One region of the Cellvibrio sp. GW822-FHT04B05 genome, then DNA from elsewhere that is predicted to be linked to it. Evidence: predicted binding sites of a transcription regulator. Region 1 holds the regulator's gene; each other region holds the start of a gene.

Evidence for each region. Region 1 encodes FliA, which starts transcription of late flagellar genes. Its sites were predicted from a motif close to TAAAGTTATNNNNNNNNCGGCCGATANCC; they were not measured.
Region 2: the regulator FliA is predicted to act here: its motif matches at 3,914-3,942, upstream of motA (flagellar motor stator protein MotA).
Region 3: the regulator FliA is predicted to act here: its motif matches at 3,980-4,008, upstream of AC1RJL_RS16285 (chemotaxis protein CheV).
Region 4: the regulator FliA is predicted to act here: its motif matches at 4,134-4,162, upstream of fliS (flagellar export chaperone FliS).

Annotation. Positions count from the first base shown of each region.
Region 1 covers NZ_JBXAMU010000005.1:318,421-324,271, forward strand. Annotated here, with positions in the region: gene AC1RJL_RS17120 (protein phosphatase CheZ) at 1-13, opposite strand, end outside; gene cheY (chemotaxis response regulator CheY) at 49-432, opposite strand; gene AC1RJL_RS17130 (RNA polymerase sigma factor FliA) at 632-1,375, opposite strand; gene AC1RJL_RS17135 (hypothetical protein) at 1,341-1,481, opposite strand; gene AC1RJL_RS17140 (MinD/ParA family protein) at 1,471-2,295, opposite strand; gene flhF (flagellar biosynthesis GTPase FlhF) at 2,468-4,000, opposite strand; gene flhA (flagellar biosynthesis protein FlhA) at 4,049-5,851, opposite strand, start outside.
Region 2 covers NZ_JBXAMU010000001.1:605,531-611,381, reverse strand. Annotated here, with positions in the region: gene AC1RJL_RS02470 (cation:proton antiporter domain-containing protein) at 39-1,772, shown strand; gene motB (flagellar motor protein MotB) at 1,853-2,854, opposite strand; gene motA (flagellar motor stator protein MotA) at 2,867-3,724, opposite strand; gene AC1RJL_RS02455 (DUF1244 domain-containing protein) at 3,952-4,284, shown strand; gene AC1RJL_RS02450 (diguanylate cyclase domain-containing protein) at 4,281-5,851, opposite strand, start outside.
Region 3 covers NZ_JBXAMU010000005.1:105,553-111,403, reverse strand. Annotated here, with positions in the region: gene AC1RJL_RS16305 (flagellar hook assembly protein FlgD) at 20-724, opposite strand; gene flgC (flagellar basal body rod protein FlgC) at 744-1,193, opposite strand; gene flgB (flagellar basal body rod protein FlgB) at 1,251-1,652, opposite strand; gene AC1RJL_RS16290 (CheR family methyltransferase) at 1,973-2,848, opposite strand; gene AC1RJL_RS16285 (chemotaxis protein CheV) at 2,903-3,859, opposite strand; gene flgA (flagellar basal body P-ring formation chaperone FlgA) at 4,064-4,861, shown strand; gene flgM (flagellar biosynthesis anti-sigma factor FlgM) at 5,084-5,404, shown strand; gene AC1RJL_RS16270 (flagella synthesis protein FlgN) at 5,496-5,851, shown strand, end outside.
Region 4 covers NZ_JBXAMU010000005.1:66,866-72,716, reverse strand. Annotated here, with positions in the region: gene bioA (adenosylmethionine--8-amino-7-oxononanoate transaminase) at 1-960, shown strand, start outside; gene AC1RJL_RS16115 (sigma-54-dependent transcriptional regulator) at 1,106-2,566, opposite strand; gene fliS (flagellar export chaperone FliS) at 2,818-3,225, opposite strand; gene AC1RJL_RS16105 (hypothetical protein) at 3,387-3,665, opposite strand; gene fliS (flagellar export chaperone FliS) at 3,677-4,063, opposite strand; gene lexA (transcriptional repressor LexA) at 4,489-5,091, shown strand; gene AC1RJL_RS16090 (cell division inhibitor SulA) at 5,084-5,494, shown strand; gene AC1RJL_RS16085 (hypothetical protein) at 5,633-5,851, opposite strand, start outside.

The DNA of each region.
Region 1 (5,851 bases):
GTTCAGATGCCATGACAACGCCTTATTTATTATTTGATCGAGCTAACATTAACCGACGCGATCAAAAATTTTCTCGATTTTTTCCTTGAGTGCTTGTGCGGTAAATGGTTTAACAACATAACCATTAACACCGGCTTGCGCTGCCTCAATAATCTGGTCGCGCTTGGCTTCCGCCGTCACCATTAATACGGGGAGCGTGCGCAACTTTTCATCGGCACGTACCGCTTTTAGTAAATCAATACCGGTCATACCGGGCATATTCCAATCCGTTACCAGAAATTGGAAATCACCGCTTTTCAGCATTGGTAATGCAGTCACACCATCATCTGCTTCGTGGGTATTGGAAAAACCCAAATCCCGCAGCAAATTTTTAATAATCCGACGCATTGTTGAAAAGTCGTCAACAATCAGGATTTTCATATTCTTATCCAACGCAACCTCCACTCACCCTGATGGGATTTTCATTTACTCATAGTCTAGTAGGAGTTGAAGCTTCGGCCAGTTCCGGCGCAGAAATCTTCAACTTTTAATTCGAATCATAGCCCAAATTGCTGATAACGCTGGGTATTCGGCCAAATATCAATCATCGAAAAAGACTTTTCGCCTGATTCGTTTGCTATTTAAACAGTGATTATGCGGATTGCCAATCGGACAGCTTGTTGCGCAAGCGCGCCGCTGCCTGGCTATGGATCTGGCTTACGCGGGATTCGCTTACGCCAAGCACCATGCCGATCTCTTTCAGGTTTAATTCCTGATCATAATAGAGGGCTAGCACCATCCGCTCGCGTTCCGGTAGGAGCGCTATTGCATCTACCAGTGCTTTTTTAAGGCTGTCGCGCTGGATGCCTTCGAGGGGACTGACAAAAGCGCTGCTGTGTTCTGATGCATCTATATTGCTATCTTCTTCGCCGAAGGTTTCTTCGTAACTGAATAATCGGCTGCCGTTAGAGTCCTGCAACATGACATAGTACTCATCAAGGTCAACACCCAACTCTGCAGCAACTTCTACATCGCTGGCATCTCGACCAGTGCGGGCTTCAACCGCTGCCACCGCTTGCGATACACGGCGGGCGTTGCGATGCACCGAGCGAGGTACCCAATCGCCCCTGCGCATTTCATCGACAATTGCACCGCGGATGCGAATACCTGCATAGGTTTCAAAACTGGCACCACGGGAGGCATCGTATTTTTGGGAGGCTTCGATAAGGCCGATCATGCCGGCCTGAATAAGATCGTCTACCTGCACGCTCGCAGGCATACGCATCATCATGTGATAGGCGATACGCTTGACCAAAGGTGCGTAGTCTTCGATTTTGATCTGCGCATCAAGTAAGGTTTTTTTATCGTACATGGCTAAACCATTGACTGCGGCCATCGAGCACCTTCTGTTCAGCAACAACAGGATGTATCACCGTTAATTCGGTAATACGCCCTTTTACATCCATACTTTTTTCGGCATAGGGCGGTAAGCTAACGCGCATTCGCTGCCTGCAATAAACGCTCTACAAAAAATTCCAGACGACCCGTCGGTGAATTGGGCAAAGGCCACTTATCCACTGCTTGGGCTAATGCGCGAATTGCCACCGCCGCTTTGGAGGTAGGCGCAAACTCAAGCAGCGCTTTTTGTTTTTGCACTGATTTACGCACATTTTCATCAAATGGAATTTGACCGACAAACTGCAAGGTCACATCCAGGAAGCGCTCGCAGACCGTATTTAATTTGTTAAACATATTGATCCCTTCCTGCGGTGTGCGCGTCATATTTGCGACCACGCGGAAGCGCTGCATACCGTACTCTTTATTGAGCAATTTGATCAGCGCGTAGGAATCGGTAATAGAAGATGGTTCATCGCACACCACGATAATGACTTCATTGGCGGCGCGCACAAAACTGACAACGGTATCGGAAATGCCGGCAGCGGTATCGATAACAAGAATATCGACCTGATCGGAAAGATCATTGAACGCATTGATCAGGCCGGCGTGTTCCGCCGAACTCAACTCTGCCATACGCTGAACGCCGGAGGACGCAGGGACAATTTTCATACCGGCAGGACCAGTGACCAAAACATCCGTCAAACTGTGCGTGCCTGCCAATACATCGGCCAAGGTGTGCGTTGCGCGGATACCGAGAAGTACATCGACATTGGCTAATCCAAGATCGGCGTCCAATAACACCACGCGACGGCGCAATTCTGCCAAGGCAATGCTGAGATTGACGGAAATGTTGCTCTTACCTACCCCGCCCTTGCCGCCGGATACCGCGATCACTTGTACGGGTCGCATTTGGCTCATCTACACATAACTCCAAACCTTGTTCTTCGAGTTGTGCGCCTGAGAGTCGCAATTTTGCGCTCAACCTAGCCAGGGCACACCAATGGTGAACTGAGTATAGATAGGGATTGGTGATTCATCCGACTAATTTCAGTTTCACCGGCAAATTTCCGTGGTTATAACTGTTTACTGCTTAAGAAACCGCCGTCGCCGGATTAGCTTTAAGCAAGGCGACCGCTTTTGATACCAAATGATGCGCGCGCGCCACCTCCAAATTCCTGGGGATGTCCTGACCGTCAGTGGTATAGGCAATCGGCAAACGATTTTGCATCACTACGCCTAACGCCTCACCGATGCTCGCGGTCTCATCCAGTTTAGTCAGTACGCAACCTTGTAAACGCGCGGCACCATAAGCGTGGATCGATGCTTTCAACATTTGCGCCTGGCTGTTGCACGACATCACCAAACAGGTTTTCACTTGTGGTTGATCCGCCAATGCTTTGAGCTGTGCTTTTAAATGCGGATCGCCATGACGGAAACCGGCGGTATCAATCAATACCAACGAGCAATGACGCAAGCTGCGCAATACGCTATCGAGTGGATTCGCTTCGTCAACAACACGAACCGGTACGCGCAAGATACGTGCGAGTGAGCGCAGTTGGTCATGGGCTGCAATCCGATAAGTATCAGTAGTAATCAGCGCCACTTTATCGGCGCCGTGTTGCAATACATAACGTGCAGCCAATTTGCCGATGGTGGTGGTTTTGCCCACACCGGTTGGACCGACAAATGCAAATACGCCACCTTCATCAACGATGTCGCGGCCACTAATCGGTAGCTGGTGCGCAAGATTTGCCAGCGCATCCGGCCATGCATCACTCAAGGTTTTGGTTTTGCTGCACGAGCCAATAACCTTGGCAATCACATCCTTCGGCAAGTTCAATCGCTCAAGGCGACGCGCGACACTGGCTAAAATAGGTGAATCAATCGGTGCCGATTGCTGGCCGGTAAGGCGATCCAATTGTTGCTCAAGCAAGAAGCGCATATCGGCGATTTCCGCTTGCAAGTCATTTAATTGCGAAGCGTGATCAGATGTTTCAGGGATTGCGGCAAACGATTGTTTCGCCTGCGCCTCTTGCTGGAGTGCCTCTTTGAATGAAACTGCGTTGGTTGCCGCAGGTGCTGTATCAACCAACGGATATTTGTCAGCGGCACTCATACCCTTTATCGGCTTTTGCGCAGCAGCAGATGTGTGACGCGGAATACCGGCATTCACAACGGTATTTTTTCCCACTAAAAATTCTTTGGCAGATTCTTCCGCCTTACGCGATGCAATCATGCGTAAGCGCGCCTTTTCAATATCGTCTGCCAATTGCGCACCGGTTTTACCAGCATTGGGGTGGCCGGCATTCTGGTGGCCGGCATTCCGGTGGCTCGTGGCGACTTGGCTAATGACGGGCGCTATTTTGCGCGGCTGGTTGTTGCCCAATGCGCGTGGAGAGATATCGCCATCGCTCAGCAGCGGCTCGCTCGCCGCAAAAGTTGACTCAGCAAACGGACGGTTTTGCAGTTGCTTCAATTCCAAATCCGAACCCATGGTTGTCAGCAACTCCACCCCTTCGGGGATGCGGTTGCTGGAGAGAATAATTGCATCTGGCCCCAATTCCTGGCGAACCAATTCCAACGCACGACGCATATCAGCTGCTACGAAACGTTTGACTTGCATACTCAACTCCTGCCCTGGCGGGCGACCATATCAAAGTGAATTAATCAGTTACTTTTTGTCAGCACCAACGCTCGCGTCGATACTGATTTGTTTGTTATCCGGTATTTCGTTGTAAGCCAGCACGCGCATATCGGGAACGCTGTGACGTACAAAGCGCGACAGCATTGGCCTGAGTGGCGCAGCGACTAACAATACCAACGGCTTACCGGACAACTCTTGTTTCTGCGCTGCGCTAATCAGTGATTGCTGCAAGCGATCTGCAAGCCCAGGTTCAATAAACGCACTGTCATCAGCGCCAGCTTTTTGTGCCTGTTGAACGGTATTTAGCAACAACTGTTCCAAACTCGGCTCAAGCGTGACAACAGGCAGGTTTCGCTCGTTTCCAATGATGTTTTGAACAATTTGACGACTCAATGCTACCCGCGCTAATGCTGTAAGAGCGGCGGGATCTTGACTCTTTATGCCTGCTCCCGCCAAGGCTTCGGCGATGGAGCGGATATCGCGAATAGGTACACGTTCACGCAACAAGTTCTGCAACACCTTGAGCAACACATTGATACTGATGGTATTAGGCACTAATTCATCAACCAATTTCGGCGATGTCTTGGCCAACATATCCAGCAGCTTTTGCACATCTTCATGACCAAGTAGCTCAAAGGTGTGTTGTTGCAAAATTTGATTGAGATGAGTCGCCACCACAGTGCTCGGATCGACAACGGTGTACCCCAAAGTCTGAGCTTGCTCGCGCTGATTAGGGCTGATCCAGATTGCATCCAGGCCAAACGCTGGATCTTTGGTTTTAATACCGTCGAGAGTGCCGAAAACCTGCCCCGGGTTGATTGCCAATTCGCGGTCCGGATATACATCTGCTTCGGCCATGGACACACCCATCAGACTCAAGCGGTAGCCAGTGGGGTTAAGATCCAGATTGTCGCGAATGTGAACTGATGGAATTAAAAAGCCCATCTCCTGCGATAGCTTTTTGCGCACCCCTTTTATACGACCAAGCAATTCCCCACCCTGGTTTTTATCTACCATAGGGATCAGGCGATAGCCAACTTCCAGGCCGATCACATCGACAGGTTGTACATCATCCCAACCTAATTCCGGTGATTCAGCTGCACCCGGCGGAAGTGCCGGAGCTGAACGCTGCGGCGCGAGATTTGCGCCACTGCCGCCACTACCCGATGACGGCGAATCAGCCGCCACGCGTGTACCTGCAGGAATAAAGGAGTTGTCTTCCACCACGGCGGGTTGGTGCTTACGCCAATGGATGTAGTAAGCAAGCCCCGCACACAACAGCCCCAGCCCCATAAAGGCGATATGCGGCATACCGGGCACAGAGCCCATAATAATCAACATGATAGCGGCAACTGCTAATGCTTTAGGTGAAGTAAACATCTGGCTAACAACAAGCTTACCCATATCTTCCGAGCTGTTCACACGGGTGACCAAAATGGCCGCAGCGACTGACAACAGTAAACCGGGAATCTGGGCAACAAGGCCATCACCAATGGTGAGAATGGTGTACTTTTCGAAAGCGTCACCAAACTCCAGGTCATGCTGCATCATCCCGATCGCCAGACCACCAAAAATATTGATGAACATAATCATGATGCCCGCGACCGCATCGCCACGCACAAACTTGCTCGCACCGTCCATCGCACCGTAGAAGTCAGCTTCGGATGACACTTCCTGACGACGGGTACGCGCTTGATCCTGGTCGATCAAACCGGCATTCAAATCGGCATCAATCGCCATTTGTTTGCCGGGCATCGCATCCAGGGTGAAACGCGCGCTTACCTCAGAAATACGCCCAGCACCCTTGGTCACCACCACGAAGTTAATGAT
Region 2 (5,851 bases), on a different contig from region 1:
ATATAGTTGCTCCTCATTCACTTAAAATTGATTTACCTATGCCTCATAACATCAGTCTTATTACGACTATCGCCGCCGGTCTCGGATTGGCTATGATTTTTGGATTTCTTGCAACTCGCCTGCGGATGCCTCCGCTCGTTGGTTATTTAATCGCCGGTATTATTGTCGGCCCCTATTCGCCCGGTTTTGTGGCTGACCTGGAATTAACCGCGCAATTGGCCGAAATAGGCGTAATGCTGCTGATGTTTGGCGTGGGTCTGCATTTTTCTATCGGCGATTTGCTGGCGGTTAAACGTATCGCGATCCCCGGTGCCATTGCGCAGATTTCCATCGCAACCTTGCTCGGTGCCCTTGCGGGTTACTTTTGGGGCTGGAAATGGGGACAATCGATTGTATTTGGCCTCGCACTCTCGGTCGCCAGTACTGTCGTACTGCTCAAAGCACTGGAGGCACGCGGTCTGATCGACAGTATTAACGGCCGGATCGCCGTCGGCTGGCTGGTAGTTGAAGATCTGGTGATGGTGTTAGTGCTGGTATTGTTACCAGCCCTTGCGACTTTGATGGGCGGCACTGCTCCCGATGCAGAGCACGCCATTTCAGATGCAAGTCTGTCTACCACCCTTCTCATCACACTTGGCAAAGTTGTCGCTTTCATTGCATTTATGCTAATTGTGGGCAAGCGCTTGCTGCCCAAGTTATTGTGGTGGGTTGCTGGTACAGGTTCGCGCGAGTTGTTCAGTTTGTGCGTTATCGCCACCGCCGTGGGTGTTGCCTACGGTTCGGCGGCACTCTTCGATGTGTCCTTTGCGCTCGGCGCGTTCTTTGCGGGCATGATGCTGCGCGAATCGGAATTCAGCCACCGCGCAGCGGACGACTCGCTCCCTCTGCGCGATGCTTTCTCGGTACTGTTTTTCGTGTCGGTCGGCATGCTGTTTGATCCTTACATTCTGGTCACCGAACCACTCAAAGTATTGATAGTCGTTGCCATTATTATGTTCGGTAAAACTATCGCGGCGGTTGCACTGGTGTTGGCGTTCCGCTATCCGCTAAATACGGCGCTCACGGTCGGGGCAAGCTTGGCGCAAATCGGTGAATTCTCGTTTATCCTCGCCAGCTTGAGTATGGCGCTGGGGCTGATGGATACCACAGCTCACAATTTAATATTGGCCGGGGCGCTCGCCTCGATTGCGCTTAACTCCTTGATATTTACCAGCCTGGAACCACTGCAGCGTTTGATTCGTAAACGCTCCAAATTTGCCCGCTCGCTGGAACTGCGCGACGACCCACTCGCGGTGTTACCGATGAGTACCGATGATGCTTATTTGGCAGGACAAGTAGTGCTGGTCGGTTACGGCCGTGTTGGTCGCCGCATTGCAAAAATCCTCAATGAATACAAGGTTCCCTATGTCGTTGTCGAAGCTAACCGCGATGTGGTTGAACAATTGCGCGCAAAAGATATTCCCGCTGTCTGCGGTGATGCAGCTGATCCGAGCGTATTGATCCAGGCCCACATCGCGCAAGCGGGTGTATTGGTCGCCGCTACCGCCAACACCTTCCATGTGCGGCAAATGATTGATATTGCGCGCAAGCTCAATCCCAAAATTGAAACAGTTGTCAGAACGCACAACGAAGAAGAGGCAGAACTCTGGATGAAAGAAAATGTCGGCCGTATCTTCCTCAGCGAGCAACAATTGGCTGGCGGTATGGCTGACCATATTTTGCGACGGATGGGCAAATTTGAAAACGAGCCGGTGAAAGTGCATTCGCACTAAATAAATGCCAATTAAAGAGTGAAAAAAAACGGGCTGATTTTCAGCCCGTTTTTTTATGCATTGATTAATCGACAGAAATATCAGCGTGCGCTTGCCGCATCAATCGCATCATCCACTTCGGTTGGCGATAAGATTTTCGGCTCCGCCGGTGCTGGTGCGGTAAAAGTTTCACTGCTTTTCATCAGCTGGCTACTGTCAATTCCAACGCCACTACCCAGCGCATCGGCAACTGCCTTTTTGAGCACTATAATCGCAATGCGGCGATTGATAGGTTCGCCCGGTTTATCGATCAACAGCGGTGCTGCGGAACCCATACCTTGCACCGTTGCCACTTTAGCTTCTGGATAGGCACCATCCAGCAATGCACGGCGCGCAGCATTTGCACGGTCGGCCGACAACTCCCAGTTAGTGTATTTCGCACCCACGCCGTAAGGTGTCGCATCAGTATGGCCGGTAATGCTGATTTTGTTTTGCACTTTGTCCAGAATTGGCGCTAACGCATTCAATACCTCTGACGACCATTTTTGTAAGTTCGCGCTACCCACATCAAACATCGGACGCTGGTCTTTATCAACGATTTGGATACGCAAACCCAGGGCGGTGAAATCAATCAGGATTTGATCCTTGATTTGCTGGAACACGGAATCAAGTGCGTTGATTTCACTTTCCAGTTGTTTTTTCAACTCTTCCAATTGTTCCTTTTCAATGCGTTCCATTTCTTTTTTCAGTTGCTCTTCGGTCATATCCTTGATGTTATCGCTATGATCCGCCTGATCATTGGCAGTTTCATCATTAGGATCATCGGATTGCGTCTGTTTTTGCGGCTGATCCTGACTGATAAGTCCCAAATCTGCTCCCCCTTCTCCTATTACATATTCACTGCCGGGATCTTTAAAATGTGCAGCGATGGCTTTTCGTTCCTCTTGCGATGTGCTACCAAGCAACCACATCAATAAAAAGAACGCCATCATCGCGGTCATAAAGTCAGCAAGCGCTACTTTCCAGGAGCCGCCATGATGGCCATGGCCGTGCCCCTTTTTCTTTTTGATAATGACAGGTTGCTGATTGGCGCCCTTTTCCATAAGCCTCTGCCTTTACTTCTTGCTGGCGCGATATTGCTCTTCCAACTCTTTAAAGCTGGGGCGAACACTGTGGAACAGCACTTTGCGGCCAAACTCCACCGCAACTTGCGGGGGCACACCATTCATGGATGCAACCAATACTGCCTTAACACATTCGTAGGCGCGCGACTCATCGCGCGCTTTATGATTCAGGTAGCTGGAGAAAGGGCCAATAAATCCGTAGGCAAACAAAATCCCCAGCAGGGTTCCTACCAAAGCCGCCGCTACTGACGCACCGATTTCAGAAGGTGGACCGCCAATCTTACTCATGGTGATCACCACCCCCAGTACTGCAGCCACAATTCCGAAACCAGGCAGCCCATCGGCCGCATTTTGGATAGCACCGGGTACTAACCCCGCCTCTTGATGATGACCATCCAATTCCTGCTCCATCAAGGCCTCTAATTCGTGCGGCGCCATATTGCCTGCCACCATGATGCGCAGGTAATCACAAATGAATTCAACAATATGGTGGTCTTTCAGAATTTCCGGGTAGTTGGCAAATAGCGGGCTATTTTCCGGTTCATCAATATCACCTTCGATCGCCATCAAGCCTTCACGACGGGTTTTATTGAGGATGTCGTACAGCAGGGTGAGGATTTCAAGATAAAACGTTTTATTGAATTTTGAGGGCGTCATCAGCGCACCCGCTGATTTAACCACGCCGATAGTTACCGACAGTGGATTGCCAATAATCATCGCCCCGAGCGAAGCGCCACAGATAATCATTATCTCGACCGGCGACATCAGCGCCACAGGATTACCGCCATGGATGACAAAGCCACCGATGACGCATCCCAGGACGACAATAATCCCAAGAATAATATTCACGCAAAAACCCCCAACACAAAAACAGGCTTGAATTAAAGCGGCAAAAACGCTTAAAAAACCAACAAGATAAACGCGGCAACACTGTCGGCACGGTTTGAGTATAGGCAGGTTGATTTGAGGTTCAAGGCGTACAGACTGAATTAGCTGCAATTGACCTGTCATTCACGATCACCCACACTGGAGCCCGCTACTTAACGGCCATTTATCCAAAAGCTAAAGGTTAACCCATGAAAATTGATGAACTTTCTGCCGCCCGGCAACAAGCATTAGAGGCTGCCACTTTTCGCCGGTTGCTGGAACACCTGGACAACCGCACAGATGTGCAAAATATTGATTTGATGAACCTTGCGGGCTTCTGCCGCAACTGCTTGAGCAAGTGGTATGTCGCGGCAGCCAAGGTGGACAATATTGAAGTGGATTATGAAGATGCGCGTGCACGTATTTATGGCATGCCATACGCAGACTGGAAAGAAAAATACCAAACGGATGCAACTGCTGCACAATTCCAACAATTTCAGCAGACAGTAGCAGAATCTGCCGATAAAAAAACGCCGCGCTAAAATTTCACTAACGCAGCATCGACCGACGATTCAATTTCAACTGCATCACTGGCGAGCAGTAGCGTCAGATTTTTTTCCGCCGCCGGATTTACCTGCAAGGATGCACCGGGTTTACTGTTGATTCCGACCCAACAATCGCGCCCGGCATTTTTTGCCGCATAAAGAGCGCGATCTGCTGTATCCACTACTTGTTCCCAACTCACTTTACCCGGCATCAGCGGAAAAAACGGATAGACGGCATAGCCGAGTGAGCAAGTCTTTTGCAATTGCTGCCCTTCGCCCACATCAAACACATACTGCGCCACCGCTACGCGAATACGCTCGGCCATCTCCGGTGCTTCGTCGCGCGAACAAAAACGCGCAACTATCAAAAATTCTTCGCCCCCCCAACGCACAAGATAATCGGAATCGCGCAATACCTCTTCCAGCAAGCGGCTCAGTTGCTCAAGTACTTTATCACCCGCACTATGGCCGTAGCTGTCATTCACCCATTTAAAATGATCGACATCAAGCATCATAAAAATCAGGTCGTGATCTTTGGGCAGCGGCCAATAAATTTCATCTTCACCACGCGCTTTATTAGCGGATAACCAGTTTTGATATTCGCGATCAGCCAGGGAAATATCAGCGCTGATTGATTTACTCAGGAACCGGCGATTGTGCAATCCAGTTAAGGGATCAGACAAACTTGCCTCTTCCAATTTTTTGTAAGCTTTGTGTAATTCCAGTTGCGCCTGTTTTAACCCTTCATTTTTTGTGCGCAACTCTTCGGTTCGCTCTGCGACCTTACGATCTAAAAATTGCGTTGCACTGTACAATTGCAAGTGGGTATCCACGCGCGCCAGCAACTCTTCCTTACTGATGGGCTTGGTTAAATAATCATTGGCGCCCACTTCAAAACCCATTACCAAATCTTGCGTCTGGCTGCGTGCGGTGAGGAAAATAATGGGCAACTCATAAGCGCGATAGGTTTCGCGTAAACGCTGGCAGGTTTCATAGCCCGACATTTTTGGCATCATGATATCGAGCAATACCAAATCAATATCGCCATGCTCTTCCACTAATGCGATAGCCTCTTCACCACTCGCCGCTTCGGTAACACGGTAATTACGCAATGCAAGATGATTCACCAGAACCAAGCGGTTTACCGAGTCATCATCCACCACCAAAATATGGCCTTGGTGCGGATGATCTGCGCGAGCAGGACGCGATCCATTCACCGGCCGGGTTTGTATTTCACTGCTAACCTGCACCAACTGTTGCGCATTCTCATCGAGCATTGAACTCGCGGGTAATTCAAGTGATAACGGCAAGGTAAAACTGAATACTGACCCCTCGCCGGCATTGGATTGCACTGACATAGTTCCACCGTGCAGTTCCACCAATTGCTTGGTGATCGACAAGCCCAACCCCGTACCGCTGTAAGCGCGTTCGGCGCGGCCATCAACCTGGTGGAACGGCTGGAAAATATCGGTGAGCTGTTCGGCACTCATGCCGATACCGGTATCGGCAATTTGTACACGAATACAATTGTCTTTCACTTCTGCATAAATATTAACATTACCTT
Region 3 (5,851 bases), 210 kb from region 1:
TCGTATTTAATTAGATAAACTAATTAAATTGTTTTACTTTGCTTGCTTCAACCGCGCCTATACCAGCCAAATTCAAAATCAATGATCCATTCTCACCAATGGTCACACTATTTACATTGGCACTTAGCGACGTTTTCAATGCTTCGGTTTTACCATTCTGATCGGCGGTAATTTCAAACTTATATTCACCGGCTGCAGCCGCCGCTTCACCCGCCTCCCAATTTAATAACTCGCCGTTAATTTCAATATTTTGACCATCCCAGCGGAATACCATGTCACCTTTAGGCACTTCGCCCACTGGAATTTTCTGTACCAATGCGCCTTTCTCGTCATAAATACTGATCGATAAATTCCTGGTCGAATAAGCCAACTCTGCACTACCCGCAACAATTCCACCTTTAACCAAGGTACTTTTCTCTGATGCCACTGTGACGCTGCGGCCTACCAGAGACGATGCCTGCAATGCATTGTTCGATGCAAAATTATTAAAGCTGGTATTTAAACGTTCCAATCCTTCCACCGAACTGAATTGTGCCAATTGTGCAACGAACGCACTGTTATCTTGTGGGCTTAGCGGATTCTGGTTGTTCATTTGCGTAATCATTAATTCAAGAAACGCAGCTTGACCCAACTCATTGGTATTTTTTTTCGTTTCTGTTTTTTTGGTAATGCTCAGGTTGTCGGTAACGCTGGAGCTGCTATTGGTGCTGCCTACAGTTGACATAACTTTTCTCCCTCGTTAATTACTGGCCAAGAGTCAATACACGTTGAACCATTTGCTTGGCTGAATTCATCACTTCAACGTTCATTTGGAATGAACGCGATGCAGCAATCATATTTGCCATTTCTTCTACCGGATTTACGTTCGGATAAAACACATAACCTTGCTCATCAGCTTTGGGATGGCTTGGTTCGTAACGCCGTTGCAGTGGCGCATCGCTTTCAACAATTCCAAGCACTTGCACGCCGGCAGCTGCATCAACTTCGTTATTGCTGTAGGTGCCTTCGGTCACACTTGCACGCATGGCATCTTGTTGGATTGCAGCAAACACCGGCTGGCGGCTGCGATACACTTCATTCACACTGGAACTGGCGGATTGCGCATTCGCCAGGTTACTGGCGGTAGTGTTCAAACGCAGGCTTTGTGCGTTCATACCGGTGCCAGCGATATCAAAAATATTTCCAAGTGCCATGATTTATTACCTGCAAGATGTTTCTGGAAAATGCGTTAACAACAATCCGAGGCGCGATTATTCGCCGCGGATAGCGGTGCGAAGACCGGTAAATTTGCTATTTAAAAACTGGAAGCTCGCCTGGAACGCCAAGGCGTTTTTCATGTATTCGGCATGCTCAATTTGGTCTTCTACGGTATTGCCATCAATTGAAGGCTGTTGCGGGGTGCGATACAGGACATCACCCTCGTTAGTAGAAAAACCGCTGCCATCAATATGGCGAGACTGTGTAGTGGACAAGCCAAAACCGCTGGAGCCGTTCATTTTCTGGCTCAAGGCTTGCTTGAAATCCAGGTCTTTCGCTTTATAGTTCGGCGTATCGATGTTGGCCAGGTTGTTCGCAAGGACACTGGCACGCTCGGAGCGAAAGTGCAGCGCCGATTCGTGGATACCGAGAGCTTTTTCGAAAGAGATAGACATTTCAGTTCGCCTTGTATTCATCAGGGGTGGCAACCGGAAGGGTCTGCTACCTTTTGTTACTGATAACAAAGCAACGGCTGTGCCAACGCCCAACATAAACCACAACCTATTGTTTTTAAAGGATAAAAACAATAATAACGAAGGCCAATAGAAAAGCGGCAAACAACAAGCGGCAAAGGCTTTCCGCCTGTAAGTACAGGAAAATCACCTGAGCGGCAAAGGGGAATTGCGGTAAATACGCGCGCAAGAAGAAAAGCCGGATGTTGAGTCCGGCTCTCGATAAAAGCGTATCGCCTGATGGATTGGGTCTAGAAAAGGCGTCAAATTGCCCGATAGAGAATGCCCGGTTCGCATCGAACCATTTCAAACAAATCAGCAGCGCCCGCCAATCCTTCTGATGATCCCAGGAAGAGAATGCCTTGCGGTTTCAGGGAAGCATGGATTTTTTGCAGGATCTGCCGTTTTAGCTCGGCATTGAAGTAAATCAGTACATTGCGGCAAAAGACGATATCGAATTTGCCCAAAGCGGCGTAAGAATCCATCAAGTTGAGCGAGCGAAAATCGATACGTTCTTTCGCAACGCTTTTAACACGCCAGATTGCCGGTTCAGGATTATCAAAATAGCGCTCTAACCGTTCGGCGGATAAGCCACGCAATACCGACAGCTTGTCATACTCACCGCGCTTGGCTTGCTCCAACACAGTCGATGACAAGTCAGTCGCCACAATCTGCACTTGTCGCGCTAAATTGCCCATCGCCTGGCGCTTGTATTCTTCCACCACCATGCTGATGGAATACGGCTCCTGTCCCGAAGAACAGGCCGCCGACCAGATACGCACTGGCCCAAACATCCGGTTATTGCCTGCCATTAACTGCGGCAACAGCGTATTTTTAAGGTGATCGTAAGGATAATTATCGCGAAACCAGAAGGTTTCATTGGTAGTCATCGAATCCACAACCTGATCTTTCAGCTTACGGTTGACTCCCAGCTTTAATACTCGCACCAGTTCACCGAACGAGGCGATATTGTTCTCCTCCAGAATGCGGCGAATGCGGTTAGTCACTAGATATTGTTTGTTATCGCCCAGCGAAATGCCGCAGGCGTCTTCGAGGAATTGGCGAAATTGATCAAACTCGGTCTGGTCGATGCTGTCGCGACCCGACGGTTTGGCAAAGGACGACTCTTTATTAATCATAAATTTCCAATGTAAAACAATTGCCGCGCGTCAATTCACCACAGCAATACAGGATCACGCTTCTTCTGGCGGTAACAAGCTTTCACCGGTAATCGCCAACACACGGTCATTCACACGTTTTGCCAGTTCATCCGGATGGAATTTCGCCAGGAAGTCGTCCGCTCCCACCTTGCGCACCATGGCCTCATTAAAAACGCCACTGAGCGAGGTGTGGAGGACAATATGCAGTTTTTTCAGGTCAGGATGATTACGCACTTCTGCGGTAAAGGTGTAGCCATCCATCTCCGGCATTTCGATGTCGCAGATAATCATAATCAGTTCAGAATACGGGTCCTTGCCTTCTTTCAAGATGTCCTGCAGATACCTGAAGCCCTCTGCCCCGTCCTTCTTGAGTGTGGTTTTGATTCCCATGCTCTCAACCACACGCTGAATTTGCTTACGTGCAATAGTCGAGTCATCAATAATCAGTACGTGTTTTTGCACCACGCGATCGGCAATGCCATCCTCAATCACACCGGCGCTCACGTCTTCACGCGCAGGCGACACTTCCGCGAGGATTTTCTCAACATCGATAATCTCAACCAACTGGCCGTCCACCTGGGTAACGGCGGTCAGGTAATGCTCTCTACCTGCTCCCTTGGGCGGTGGATGGATATCGCCCCAGTTCATATTGACAATGCGCTCAACCGAACGGACCAGGAAACCTTGGGCAGTGCGATTGTATTCAGTGATGATCACGAAGCAACTTTCAATATCCGGTAACTCGCGGCGGCCAATGGCCAGGTTCATATCCATGATCGGCAAAGTGCCGCCGCGGATATGGGCAACACCCCGTACCACTGAGCTACGGCCGGGGATCGCGTTTAGCTGCGGGCACTGCAATACCTCTTTCACTTTAAAGACGTTGATGCCATACAGCTGTTGACCGCCGAGCCGAAACAACAGGAGCTCAAGACGGTTCTGCCCAACCAGCTGTGTGCGCTGATTGACACTATCCATTACACCAGCCATGTAATTACCTCATTTATTCTCAACATTAGGGCCACATTAATCTCAACAATAGGACCAAGGCTATCGATGATTCGATTACCACCATACGGCACAGTATTTGCTTTGATGCTAACTAAAGCAGCTTAGCGGCAAAAAACTGCCAGACTTTAGTCATTCATGATCCAGACCGGCACTCAGTTCTTACCCTTGAGGATAGGACAAAATATGGAACTTCCTAGTTTTTATAGCACTTTCTTGCGGAAATTTTTGCGCCACAGCAAAAGCGGGAAAGCTATAGCTGAACAGCAACTAGCCCCTGTTAAAGCGGCAATCCCTGGTCAAACGGGATTGGTTTTCCTATTGTGTGGGCTCGCCCCTTTAGCCTCGGCCCAGATTTATCCGTCAAACCAGCTAAAACAAGATATCGCCAGTTTTTTGGCGACTGAGTACAAACAGGTTGACCACCAACGCATCGATATCAGCGTCGGTAACCTGGATAATCGCCTTCGTCTTGCCACCTGTGATCACGCGCCGGTTTTCACCAGCCAGGATCCAACAGGCTTCGGCGGCAATATCAGCGTCAAGGCCCAATGTAGCGGTAGCCAGCCTTGGGCAGTACACGTTCCGGCGCAAGTGACTATTTATCGGGAAATTCCCGTCGCCATTCGCGACATCGCACGTGGTGAAGTGATTAGCCAGGCACAGATGACCGTCAGCCTTGTAAACATCAGCAGTATTCGCCAGGAGTTTTTACCCGAAGCGCGTGCCATTTTCGGCAAAGAGGCCAAGCGTAATATCAGCAAAGGCGAACCGTTTAAAACCGCCATGTTAGATGCTCCCACCGTCGTTAAACGCGGTGAAATCGTAATGCTGGAATCCCTTGCGGGCAGTATTAAAGTGAGCAGCGCAGGCACGGCAATGGTGGATGGTCGGGTCGGCCAGAAGATTCGCGTACGCAATAATTCGTCCGAACGGATCATCAGCGGGATTGTTGTGAGCCAGGGCGTAGTACAAACCTTGTGATAGAGGAAAGTTTTTTTAAATTATTGCTAAAGTTAAGCGGCCGCCGGCCGATAAGACTGCCAGGGACTCTTTTTATCAAGCACGTTTTAACTGGTTATCAAACGTGTTGTTAAATTGGTTTTAGGAAGAGGCTCTATTGTCACGCCATAGCAACCGCGACATCTTTAGTAAAGTTAATCGCCGAATGAGGTCAATCGCCACTGAGGCAAATAGGGGAAAAACATGAACTTCAACACCAACAATACATTGGACTCTGTCAGCGCTAAAGGTGCTCGCACCAAGCCTGCCGTACCTAATGCACCAGAAGCAAAAGCACCAGCCGCTCCTGATGCCGCACCCGTCAGCAAAGGCGCTAGCGATCAAGTGGTATTGAGCCAGGAGGCCCAAACCTTGGGGCGCTTGCAAGCCAAAATCAATACTTCACCCGATGTTGATCTGGAAAAAGTAGCGGAAATCAAACGCGCAATCGCTGAAGGCCGCTTTGAGATTAACCCCGAGCGTATTGCCGAAAATATGCTCAACCAGAATGAACTTCTGGGCTAGAAATCGCTTTCAGGATTAACGCAGCCCTCCCCCGGGGTTTTGTTGGTTCGCCACCCGTTTTAGTTGTACCACCCAAAATGAAGAGGTTGCTATGTCTCTCGATATTAGTTCGCTGCGCGACATGATTACGCAGGATTCCGCTGCACTTGCCCAACTTAAACAGCTCCTCACCTATGAGCGAGAGCAATTGGAGCAGCGCAAACAAGATGAACTCTCCAGGATCGTGGAAAAAAAATCAGTGCTTGTTGACCAATTGAATGTCAGCGCCAAGCAACGCCAACATATCCTTACCACTCTTGGTCTACCCGCCAACGCGGCAGGTTGGGATATATTTTTACAGCGCAACACTGCTACCCTGCCCCTGCGTGACGAATGGAAGCAGTTGGTCGGCGAATTTGAAGAATGCCAGAAGATGAACGATATCAATGGCAAAATGATCGCCCGCTC
Region 4 (5,851 bases), 250 kb from region 1:
TCCGATTCCGGTTCAGTCGCTGTAGAAGTCGCGCTCAAAATGGCCATTCAATTTTGGCACTCGCAAGGCCAGGCACAACGCACTATGTTTTTAACCTTGAAGCGTGGCTATCATGGCGATACGTTTGGTGCTATGTCAGTCTGCGATCCGCATTCCGGTATGCATCATCTGTTTCATCACGCCCTGTCCCACCATTTATTTGCAGAAGCACCACCCTGCGCTTTTGATGAGCTATTTCAAGAATCACACATCGCCAAGTTTGCCCAACTCATTCAACAGCATCGCCAGAAAATCGCGGCGGTTATTCTTGAACCTATTGTTCAAGGTGCAGGTGGAATGCGTTTTTATTCGCCGGATTATTTGCGTCGCGTACGGGAGCTTTGCGATAAAAATGAAATTTTATTAATTGTCGATGAGATAGCCACAGGCTTTGGCCGCACCGGTAAATTGTTTGCCTGTGAGCACGCCGGCATAAGCCCGGATATTTTATGTATCGGCAAAGCCCTGACCGCAGGCTACATAACGCTCGCGGCAACACTTTGCAATGATAAAGTAAGTAATGGTATTTGCACCGGTGAGAACGGCATTTTTATGCATGGCCCCACCTATATGGCCAACCCACTCGCTTGCGCTGTGGCAAATGCCAGTATTGATTTGCTGCTTCATTCCGACTGGCAAAATACTGTTGTCAATATCGGTCAACAAATGCGCGAAGAACTGGCGCCCTGCAAAGATTTTTCTTTTGTCACTGACGTTCGTGTACTGGGGGCAATCGGTGTTGTCGAATTGGAAAACACTATCAACGTTAGCAAGTTGATGCCGCAGTTTATAGAAAATGGTGTATGGGTTCGTCCCTTTGGCAACATCATTTACTTGATGCCACCCTTTATCATCACCAAAGAACAATTGAGCAAATTAACGTCTGCAGTGTTAAAAGTCGTCGCTACGCTTGCAAAATAATTTTCAGTATTACTATTACGTTCAATAGTAATACACAGTTACATAAAAAAATCCCCGCGATAAACTGCACCTTATCCTGTCGGACATATGTCCAACTTTTGGGTGCAGTTTATCGCGGGGATTTTTTATGTGGATAATTTAAAGACTAGCGTTGCATATCGTACTTACGCATTTTTTCCACCAGTGTAGTACGACGAACGCAGAGCTTATCTGCTGCACGCGCGACGACACCACCGCAATCATTCAGCGCTTGCTGGATAAGGCTCATTTCCAAATTGGTAATGTACTCACGCAAATCGATACCCTGCTCCGGCAACAACGGTGTGTCGTTCATGCTCACGTAACCTGTACTACCCGAACCAGCAATGCCATTGGCTTTAGCTGGAGCGTGCACAAAATCTTCATCAGTTACATCAACGTGGCGATACTTGGATGGCAAATCTTGCACGCCAATCACCCCGAAGGGATGCATAATCGCCATGCGCTCTACAAGATTGGCAAGCTCGCGCACATTACCGCTCCACTCATGTTGGCAGAGTGACATAATAGCCGCTGAATTAAAACGAATAGAACCGCGCTGCTCGCTTTCCATACGCGAGACCAATTCATTCATCAGCAAAGGAATGTCTTCCGAGCGTTCTTTTAACGATGGCAATTCAATCGGAAATACATTCAGGCGATAAAACAAATCTTCGCGGAATGTATTTTCAAGAATCATTTGTTCGAGATTGCGATGGGTTGCCGCAATGATGCGTACATCAACAGGCTGCGTCTTATTACTGCCCACACGCTCAAAGCAACGTTCCTGCAGCACACGCAGAATTTTGACCTGCATATTCAGTGGCATATCGCCGATTTCGTCCAAAAATAACGTACCGCCTTCCGCGAGTTCAAAACGCCCGGCGCGTGAATTAATTGCGCCGGTAAAAGCACCTTTCTCATGGCCGAATAACTCGCTTTCCAATAATTCCGCCGGGATTGCCCCGCAATTAACCGGGACAAATGGTTTGTCACGACGCGGCGAATTGTAATGCAGATTACGCGCAACCACTTCTTTACCAGTACCCGACTCTCCGGTAATCAGGACTGATACATCTTTATCAGCCACCTGCGCCATCATCTCGCGCACGTTTTGGATTTCCCGGCTGGTGCCGACAAGGCTGCGGAACAAATGCACGGGGCGACGCTGTGGCTGGCGCTTGCTGGTGGATTGCGCTTCACGGTACAACTGCGCGCGGTGGAGCGTATCAACAAGCTTGTTGTAGGTAGGAGGCAAAGAGAGTGTTGCAATAACCATGTAGCGGTAGAGGTCATCCAAACTTTCATCCGCGCTCTGGTTTTCATCGCCGATCAGTACAATTGCCAACTCGTCATTCCAGGAACGGATTTCTTTCAGCAGATGCGTGAGTGATTGGCCACTGTCACGATAATCACCGATAAAAATAGCGACATAATCTTCACCATTATTTTCTTCAGCGACAGTCGCCTGCCAGGTTTCGCTGGCTGACGTAAGCGTTGTTTCACTGAGAAAATCCAGCAGGATTTTTAAATCGTGTCTGCGTGACTGATTATCGTCAATAACAAGAACTTTATTGTTGCGCCACATACCCCAAGACCTTTTTCATTCCATGCCAAAACCTTGAAAACGCATAAGAAATATTCTTTCAAGGCGGTGAGATGACTTATTGGAGTAAGTAATAGACGAGGCTGGGTTCTTAGTCAAATTTATGGCGAAATGTTTTTGGCGCTTTAGCATTAATTAATCAACTCGAATAATTAATCGCCAAAAGAATGTCTTAACTTTACATTCAGAATAAAAATCGCGCTCACAATATTTTTCGGGAATTTGACAATATTTTACGACTGCTCTGAAGATACTTGCGGGGCTATCTCATCCCATCCCGACTTAACCGTCTTCAGCAATTGAATTGCTTCATTTACTTTTTCTGGATCGCTGTGTCTGGATGCATCAAGCAGTAGCAGGTTGATATATTCATAGAGCTGATCAAGACGCTCTGACAATTCGCCAGCTCCCATATCCAACGAACTGCGTAGACCACCGACAATACTGATGGCCTTGCCCAACAATTCACCTTTAGCCGCAGCATCGCCGCGCTCAATAGCACCTTGAGCTGCCGCCAAGCGACCTAATGCACCTTCAAACAATAATTGAATTAAACGATGCGGTGAAGCATGGCTGACTTCTGACTCAATACCCAACTGGCGATATTGTTTCAGCGCTTCTTGTGGATTGTAGTTAGACACGGACTATCCCCTGCTAGCAGTTATGTTTACTAAGGCTAGCAGGGCTAAGTCGTTTTTGCGAGTTTTGCTATAAGAGAGTTGTTTTAGAAACCTTATGAAGTAGTATCCGTTAACACTTTTTTTCACAAGTCCCCTGCCAAATAAGCCATAAACACTCAATATCAGGTCGCCTGAAGAAAGGTTACCTCACGCTGGCATTGTGCGATCAAGCCCGCATACACACCTTTTAATTCACTCAAGGCGCAGACCAGGGTGGACTTATCATCGCGATTTGCAGTGATTACCTTATCGATTAACAGCACGCAAATACGATCAAGGTGGCGGACGCGTTCCCAGTCTTCCACATGCAGCGCCTTGCTCAACTCACGCTGCAAATTGCGCATTGCCATTACACCAGCCTCGCCACGATAGTCGGGTGCTGGTACCAGATAAATTGCCATGATAACCCTCTCTACACCTGATTGCCGATTGCATCCCAAGCGGTTTTTATCTCGCCTAGCAAGCGCCCGCATTCGTCAAGATAGTCTGGATTATTCTCGTAGTTGGCTTGAGTCAAACGACGAATGATGTAGTCATAAAGCCCATCAAGATTGGCTGCGAGCGCGCCACCTTCATTGTCATTCAAACTGCCTTGCAATCCGCCGACAATAGCGACCGCTTTGCTAATCAATTCCCCTTTGCGGGCGATTTGGTTTTGCGCCATGGCGCCTTTAGCTTGGGCAATACGCTCCAATGCACCTTCAAACAACATTTGAATTAAACGATGAGGTGACGCAGTTTCAACACCAGAGTGAACTTTTACGCTGGAATAATTTTGTACGGCAGAATAAGCATTCATAAATCACCACAAATTGTTTGAATTTTGCATTGCTGTTGACGGCTCATACTGAATAATCAGTGACCGTATAAGCTAACGGCATAAACCCAAAAACCTTTAACCAGAATCCGGCAATAATGCAAAAAACTATCCTTATAACCGACACCTCAACAGGCATAGGGTTTTATATTGCTCATGGATTAAAAACTGCAAGTTACAGAATCATCGCCTCTTGCCGGACAACAGCAGATATTTGCGTTTGCAAAATGAGGGACTGGAATGCATGACGGATTGACCTTATGGATTCGGACTCAATCCAATGCGGTATTGCAGGGCATCTACTATGGCAGGGTGAAATAACCACCAGATTGAAAAACTATTGCACAACCCGAATTACTGTATATAATCACAACCACTGTACAAATAAACAGATTCAGGAGTGCATCATGTCTGACTTAACGCCGCGCCAGGAACAGGTACTACAACTTATTCGCCAGTATGCGGAAGAAACCGGTTATCCGCCGACGCGTGCTGAGATCGCCCGCATTCTCGGCTTTAAGTCAGCCAATGCCGCCGAAGAACATATCAAAGCACTTGCACGTAAAGGGGCCATCGAAATTATTCCGGGTGCTTCTCGCGGAATAAAACTGCCCGATGTGCAATCAGGTATTCCTATTATCGGTCGCGTTGCCGCTGGCAATCCGATACTCGCGCAAGAGCATATTGAAGACTACTGCAACATTCCCCAAAGCTTTTTCTCTCCCAGTGCCGATTTTTTCCTGCGTGTACACGGTATGAGCATGAAAGATGCGGGCATTCTTGATGGTGACTTACTGGCAGTTCATAAAACTGACCAGGTTAGAAACGGACAAATTGTTGTTGCACGTATAGGCGAAGAAGTAACCGTAAAACGCTTCAAGCGAGTCAGCAACAAACCACAAGTTGAACTCTGGCCGGAAAATCCCGAGTTCGATGTGATTCAGGTTGATATGCGTGATCAGGAATTCAGTATTGAAGGTCTTAGTGTAGGAGTGATTCGTCGTGACTAATCTTGCCCGTGTAATACCGCCAACCAGTACAGCCCGCCAGCAACCTGCGAGCGGCGTAACCGAGCTGGTACTAACCAGTGATTCACCCGAACAAGTCGCATTGCTTTTGCCTATGATTGCCTTCCTCAGCAATGCATGTAGCGATCGCTGGATTACCTGGATAGCACCACACAATATCAGCCGTGAGCTACTTGAATCCTACGGCGTTAATACGCGTTATATTCGGGTAATTCACTGCCAAAATCCGCAAACATTGCTGTGGATTACCTGGGAAGCATTGTCGGCTGGCAATAGCCATACAGTGATATCAAGCCCTGGAAAATTGACCGATAAAGAACTAGCTCAACTTGAACTGGCAGCCAAGACCGGTTCTTGCCAAGGATTATTGTTGCGGGTTCGCTGAGTGTTTTTAGTTACAGGATTTTTGCAGGACAAGCTTGCTTGGAGGATCGGAATAATGCAGGGAGGCAAAGAAAGCGTTTGTAGGTTTTTTGTAGATTCAAAGAATCAATTGTGTTATGAAGCGGTATACCCTTTCCTATTAGTGCAGCATCAACTTCTCAGTATCACTTAACTCCTCTACCAAATCGTCCAACATGGCTTCTGCCTGTTGGTCCGCAATATCACCTGCAGCTTCCATTCCTGCCTCAATCATTGCTTTAGCGACCAGAAACTTTTCTTCCCCCAGGAAAGCCAGCGATTCTTGTGAAAAACGGATTGTCACCAGAGGCTCATTGCTTTCATCGTCAGCACGCGCCAA